DNA from 2 places in the Shewanella loihica PV-4 genome. Region 1 is predicted to be linked to the other one. Evidence: riboswitches for the same ligand, from Rfam matches in the RefSeq annotation. Region 1 holds a riboswitch; the other holds the start of a gene.
The links. Region 1 has a riboswitch for lysine ahead of lysC (lysine-sensitive aspartokinase 3). Riboswitches for the same ligand answer to the same signal wherever they lie in the genome.
Positions count from the first base shown of each region.

Region 2: it holds a riboswitch for lysine, as region 1 does, so the genes downstream of both, SHEW_RS13365 (Na+/H+ antiporter NhaC family protein) here and lysC (lysine-sensitive aspartokinase 3) in region 1, are expected to answer to the same signal.

Region 1 covers NC_009092.1:888,546-891,961, reverse strand. The annotation lists gene SHEW_RS04030 (succinylglutamate desuccinylase/aspartoacylase family protein) at 1-466, opposite strand, end outside; gene lysC (lysine-sensitive aspartokinase 3) at 463-1,821, opposite strand; lysine riboswitch at 1,951-2,127, opposite strand; gene SHEW_RS04020 (DUF3293 domain-containing protein) at 2,231-2,662, opposite strand; gene arcA (two-component system response regulator ArcA) at 3,240-3,416, shown strand, end outside.
Region 2 covers NC_009092.1:3,045,141-3,048,556, reverse strand. The annotation lists gene SHEW_RS13375 (electron transfer flavoprotein subunit beta/FixA family protein) at 1-37, shown strand, start outside; gene SHEW_RS13370 (electron transfer flavoprotein subunit alpha/FixB family protein) at 38-961, shown strand; lysine riboswitch at 1,110-1,326, shown strand; gene SHEW_RS13365 (Na+/H+ antiporter NhaC family protein) at 1,405-2,970, shown strand; gene SHEW_RS13360 (M3 family metallopeptidase) at 3,077-3,416, opposite strand, start outside.

The DNA of each region.
Region 1 (3,416 bases):
CCGCCAGACGATGGCCCGTGGTGATCCCCCAGGGCTCATGCAGACGGCTATAGCAACGCTCGACCAGCAAGGCCCTGAAATGGGCGATCAGCTCGGCATCATTCAGGTGTTTATGGCCTTGATACCAGCTAGCAATATCCAACTTATGGTCGAGATATTCACGGTTCCAGTTCACCCCGGTAATGGGATCGAACCGGCCTAGGGTAAACTCGCCACTCTTTTGATTGATCCCCAACGGATTGGCCAGGGGCACTAGGGTGATCTTACCGCGCAGCTCGCAGCTTTCTAGGGCCTGCATCAGCTGATAGATCACCGCATTGCCCTGCACCTCGGCGCCGTGGACGTTTGCCTGTATATAGACACTCGGCCCGGTCAGCACCTCAGGGGCAAACTCAAACAGATTCAGCTCGAGATCTTGGCCAGTTGCGAGCTCGCCAATCTTTAGCGTAGAACGACCCGGCTTCATAGTGACCCTTCAAACAAGTTTTGATGCAGGGCGCTGACGACCTGAGCCGCCTCAGACTCGGCCACCAGGACGCACAAGTTGTGTGGGCTGGCGCCCTGACAGATCATACGTACATTGTGGGGCTCTAACACCTCGAATACGCGGCGACACACACCCGACGTGGTGGCAATCTTATTGCCCACTATCGCCACCAGCGCCAGACCATCTTCGACCCGCACCCGGCAATGCTGCGACAGCTCCTGCAACAAGGCCTCGCTCAGCAGGCTGTTTCCGGCCGAATCTGAGCCCGTCTTATCTAGCGTCAGAGAGACGTTCACCTCTGAGGTGGTGATTAAGTCCACACTGATCTTGTGGCGCGCCAGGGTGGCAAAGGTCTCGGCCAGGAAGCCTTGGGCGTGCAGCATCTGTAGGCTATGAAGATTAAGTAGGGTCTGGTCGCGTCGCACCGCCACGGCGCGATAGATAGGCTCGTCGTTCACCTGATGACGTATCCAGGTGCCACCGAGCTCAGGCGCCTTGCTGGAACCGACAAACACCTGAATCTTGTGTCTGACCGCCGGCAAAATGGTTGCCGGGTGCAGCACCTTGGCCCCAAAGGTAGCCATCTCGGCCGCCTCGTTGAAACTGATCTCAGGGATAGGACGCGCATTCGGTGCAAGGCGCGGGTCCGTGGTGAAGATCCCCGGCACATCTGTCCAGATCTCAACCGCAGACGCATCCAGCGCCTCGGCAAGTAGGGCCGCAGAGTAGTCGCTGCCCCCACGGCCTAACGTGGTGGTGGCTCCCTGTTCATCGGCGCCGATAAAACCTTGGGTCACGATTCGTTGCTCACTAAGCAGGGGCAACAGATGCTCTGTGCAAAGCTGCTTCACCGCCTCTATCTGCGGCTCGGCGCGACCGAAATGACTGTCGGTGCGCATCACCTGACGCACATCGAAGGCACTCGCCCGCTCGCCCTTCTCTCTCAGCACGGCAGCAAACAAGACAGATGAACACTGCTCACCCTGGGCAAGCAGTTCGTCTGTGGTCGCCTTATTGCGGTTTTGGGAGAGCGACTCGCTCAGGCTGGCAATCTTACTTAATATAGCATCGAGGCGGGCGGCCACATCATGGGGCTGACCCAACTCGTCGAGGATCTTATATTGAATCGAGGCGATCGCCTTGAGCAGCTGCTGGCGACGCTCAAAGTCCACATGCTCCTGAGTTAGCTCCACCAGCAGGTTGGTCACGCCGCTCGAGGCGCTGACGACCACCACGCGGGTTTCAGGATTGGCCAATACGATATCGGCGCAGCGGTTCATCGCCTCATAATCGGCAACCGAGGTACCACCAAACTTAGCAACAACAATAGACATTAGCGCACCTCAACCCAAGTAGCTGACGATGACACAAAAGAAATAGATAACATTGAATACGCTCCGAACTTACTTCGTTCGAAGAGCCTGGTGCAAAGATGACGCACCCCAAGACGGGAAACAGCGATTGCCACCAGAAGCTCTCCACCAAAAAACAGGTGACAATCGATGGGATTCAGCCCAGTCGACCGATAAATAGATGAAACCAAACATCTCTTTACCTCGGCGTTAATCTCCCTCATAAACCGTCAACGGAGTTTGGACTCCTCGGGCTTACTACCTAGTTAACGCTCCTCTTCTGTATCACTAACCTTAAGGTCAGGATGCAAGAAAACTATCAAATAACAGAATAAAAAGTCAACGATATTTTAGCTTGTCTTGATGAAAGCCTCTCAAGTTCCCCCGCCTGCTAGCGGCTGATGTCGGGCAGCTCGCTGACCAGACAGACCCGGGCAGAAAACTTGCCCAGGGTGAGCTCGTCATACTCCACCAGACAAGGCACCAGTTGCAGCTCGTCCTCATCGACAAAATAGATGGCGTTTTGATTAAACACCTTGCCAAGATCCACTGCTGCGGCCTTATCGATAGACACCGCCCAGCTCTTCTCCATATGGCCTCTGTCACTGGAGGCACCGATTAGGGCACGATAAGGATATTGAAGACGTTGAATATGACGTTGAAGCTGTTTGTCGAGGAGACGGTTTTGCGAGGGAGAAAGGTGTTGGCCTTTAGGATTATGAGCGGTAATGATTGCAAATGATAACGAAGGGGAGAAAGGTTGTGTAAGTAAGAACTGCGTTTGCTGATAGCATTGCCAAAGATGTTCGCTTGCTGTACTCATCACTAAAATATTCCTAAATTAGATTCCGTCGATTATAGCAAAATTCCTCCGCCTTCCTAGAGGTGTGAGACAGGTCACTTTATTAAATTTTATTAATACCATTAAAATCATACCCTTACATACATAAATGTGATTTACATCAAATCTCAAAGGAATTTTGTTAACATTTCATTTGTTAACAAATGACTAAAACGAGTACAATAAGTTCGTTGATTCACTTCCACTCATCTCACGATGAAATACTTTTTGTTACATCTTGTCGACGACAAGGTCATCAAAAGTTAGTCAATTTCCTGTATAAAATGTGAGCTTAGGCTGATTTAGCATTTAAACTTGAAAATATTACATAGTTAACGGAACTATTCCCAACTATTGTTAATCGAAGTGAGTAACAGTTCGCGTGTCTTTTGAAAGAGATACGTATACTTTACTAATCATGAAGTGTGTTGCTGTACCAATTGGGTTTGATAAAAGCACTACGTGAGTTCGGTAATTGTCGCGAAGACAGATAGGGCGCAGCAGCACCAACTAGCGCTCATGGTTAGAACAGTTTTAAACAAATATTAGGTAAATAAATATGCAAAACCCGCACATTCTGATCGTTGAAGATGAAGCCGTTACCCGGAACACGCTAAGAAGTATTTTCGAGGCTGAAGGATATGTGGTAACTGAAGCCAATGACGGCGCAGAGATGCATAAAGCCATGCAGGAAAACAAGATCAATCTTGTGGTTATGGATATCAACCTACCAGGT
Region 2 (3,416 bases), 2.2 Mb from region 1:
GGTGGAAAAGCTAAAGAATGAAGCGAAGGTGATCTAAATGGCGATTCTAGTAATAGCAGAACATGATAATGCGACTTTAAAACTCGATACCGCCAAGGTTGTGGCTTGTGCCCAGGCTATCGGCAGCGAAGTCGATGTACTGGTAGCCGGTCATAACTGTGGCGCCGCGGCCGATAGCGCCAAGCAGCTTGCCGGTGTACGTCAGGTACTGGTTGCCGATAGCGGCGTTTATGCCAATGCCATCGCCGAAAACCTGTCACAGCTGATCGTCTCAGTGGCCAGCGAGTATCAACACATTCTGGCTGCGGCTTCAAGCGTAGGTAAAGATGTGCTGCCTCGTGTGGCGGCGCTTCTGGATGTGGCGCAGCTTTCTGAAGTGGTCGAAGTGGTGAGCGAAGACACCTTCGTGCGTCCTATCTATGCCGGTAGCGCCATGGCGACGGTTCAGAGCCTGGATAACATCAAGGTGATGACGGTTCGTGCCAGCGCCTTCGATGCGGTAGCCCAGGACGGTAGCGCCTCGGTGCAGACCCTAGACAACGAATATAGCGGCGATGTTGAGTTTGTAACTCAGACTCTGTCAGTGTCTGAGCGTCCAGATCTAGGCGCCGCTTCAGTAGTGGTTTCAGGTGGCCGCGCCATGGGCAGCGCCGAGAATTTCGCGATTCTCGAGCAGCTTGCCGATAAGCTGGGCGGGGCACTGGGTGCATCGCGCGCCGCGGTCGATGCCGGTTACGTGCCAAACGATCTACAGGTTGGTCAGACGGGTAAGATTGTCGCGCCGGATCTCTATATCGCCGTGGGTATCTCGGGTGCCATCCAGCACCTTGCGGGGATGAAAGATTCTAAGGTGATCGTGGCGATCAACAAAGATCCAGAGGCGCCTATCTTCCAGGTAGCCGACTATGGTCTGGAAGCGGATCTGTTCGAGGCGGTGCCTAAGCTACTCGAACTTCTTTAATAAAATGTAAATGCTTGGTGAGCACTTTGGTGTTCATCTAAAATTTAGTGTGATATAGATCACATGGAGCGGCTTTGAGGTAGCGTCCTTAAAGCCGCTTGTGTTTTTATGTGCCTCACGTTTGCCGATAGTGACATTGGCAGGCGTCCTGAGACGTAGAGGTGCATTAAATATCAGTAGTATTCGTTAGGGTGATGCCGTTAAGCGAATATGAAAGGATTTGGTGCCGAAGTGGTGGAGTTGATCAAGGCTTGCCGCTGGGGCTGTCATCGAATAGAGGCAGCACTGCCATAGTGCTTCTTATCTGGATTGATAAGTGGAAGGTATACCGAGAATGGGTATCACTATGGAGCGCTACTGATAGGACAGGTGTAATATCTCATGCTATATCCCACCAGTTCAGTTGCCCTCCATTCGTATTTTAACGAAGACAAAATTTTACAATGACAACTTTGAGTTATGCCGATTCGGCACTTTCTTTGCTGCCGCCCGTGGTAGCGATTCTGCTGGCGATCTTTACCCGCCGCGTTCTGCTCTCACTCGGTGTGGGGATCCTCCTGGGGGCACTGTTAATTGCCGACTTTTCACCGCTGGATATGGGTCAATACCTGGGACAGCAGGTGGTGGGCCTGTTTTGGGATGATGGCGCCCTAAACAGCTGGAACGTTTATCTGCTGGGCTTCTTGATTCTGCTTGGGATGATCACCGCCCTGATCACCGTCAGCGGCGCCGCCAAGGCCTTTGCCGATTGGGCGCGCCAGCATATTCGCAACAAGCGTGATGCTAAGCTGCTCACCATGTTCCTAGGCTGCGTGGTCTTTATCGATGATTACTTCAATAGCCTGGTGGTGGGCAGTGTCGCCAGACCCCTCACCGACAGATACTATATCTCGCGCAGCAAACTGGCTTATTTGCTGGACTCAACCGCCGCGCCTATCTGTGTGATCTCGCCCGTCTCTAGCTGGGGTGCCTACATCATCGCGCTGATCGGCGGCATACTCACCGCCCACGGCTTCACCGACAGCGGTCATCTGAGCGTGTTTATTCAGATGATCCCGATGAACTTCTACGCCATCTTCGCCCTGGTGCTGCTGCTATGCGTCGCCTTCATGGGGCTGGATGTGGGGCCCATGCGCCAGCATGAACTCAACGCGCAGAAGGGTAACCTGTATGACGAGGCCAAGGGCCTGCCGCCAGGAGCTAACAGCGACCTGCCCGAGGCCGATTCCGGCAAGATCTTAGGCCTGTTCCTGCCGATCACTGTGCTGGTGTTTGCCACCATCTACTTCATGATAGGTAGCGGCGCCGATGCTCTGGCGGCGGAGAACCTGCCCTTTAGCGTCATTGGTGCCTTCGAGAAGACAGACGTTGCCTCATCGCTCTTCTTCGGCGCCGTGGTTGGCCTGGCCGCGACCTTGGTATTGGTGGTCAGTCAGGGGCTGGATAAGGCGCTTATCTTCAAAGGCGTGATTGCCGGTGCCCGCTCTATGCTGCCCGCCATCTATATTCTGCTGTTCGCCTGGACCATCGCCGGCGTGATAGGTCAGATGGAGACGGGTAAATATATGGCCAGCCTGGCGACCGGTAATATTCCCTTCGCGCTGCTGCCGGCCGTACTGTTCGTGCTGGCGGGTCTGACTGCCTTCTCTACCGGCACCAGCTGGGGCACTTTCGGCATCATGCTGCCTATCGCCGCCGATATGGCCATGGGCACCCATACCAACATGATGTTGCCTATGCTGGCCTCTGTGCTGGCGGGCGCCGTGTTTGGCGATCACTGCTCGCCTATCTCGGACACCACCATCTTGTCTTCTACCGGCGCCAACTGTCACCACATAGACCATGTGCTGACTCAGCTGCCCTATGCCCTTATCGTGGCGGGGATCAGCCTGGTGGGTTATACCGTGCTGGGCTTCACCGAATCCGTGGGTGCCGGTCTGGCGGCTTGTAGTGCGCTGTTTGTGGTGAGCGTTTTGGTGCTGCGCCATAAGGCCAATCGCCCGGCTTAATTCAGCTACGCCAAATCAAGGTTCATTAGATATAAAAATGCCGCTCATCGAGCGGCATTTTTTTATGAGTGACTCCCCATCAATGGTGAGTCAGTTGAGGCAGGAATTAGTTGAGGCCGCGGCGCTGAAGCAGGGCATCAGTGGTCGGTGCCTGGCCACGGAAGGCCTTGTAGGCTTCCATCGGCGGCACGCTGTTACCCACCTCGCGGATGGTCTTGCGATACTTCATGCCTATTTCGCGGTTGAGGCCGCCCTGGGTCTGCACATAGGCGAAGGCGTCGGCCGCCAGGATTTCGCTCCACATGTAGGCGTAGTAGCTGGCCGAATAGCCACCCGGGAAGGCGTGGGCAAAGTAGGTCGACTTGTAACGTGGCGGCACGGCGGCGATATTGATGCCGTGTTTCTCTAGTGCCTTGGCTTCGAACTCGGCCACATCCTGCAGCGGA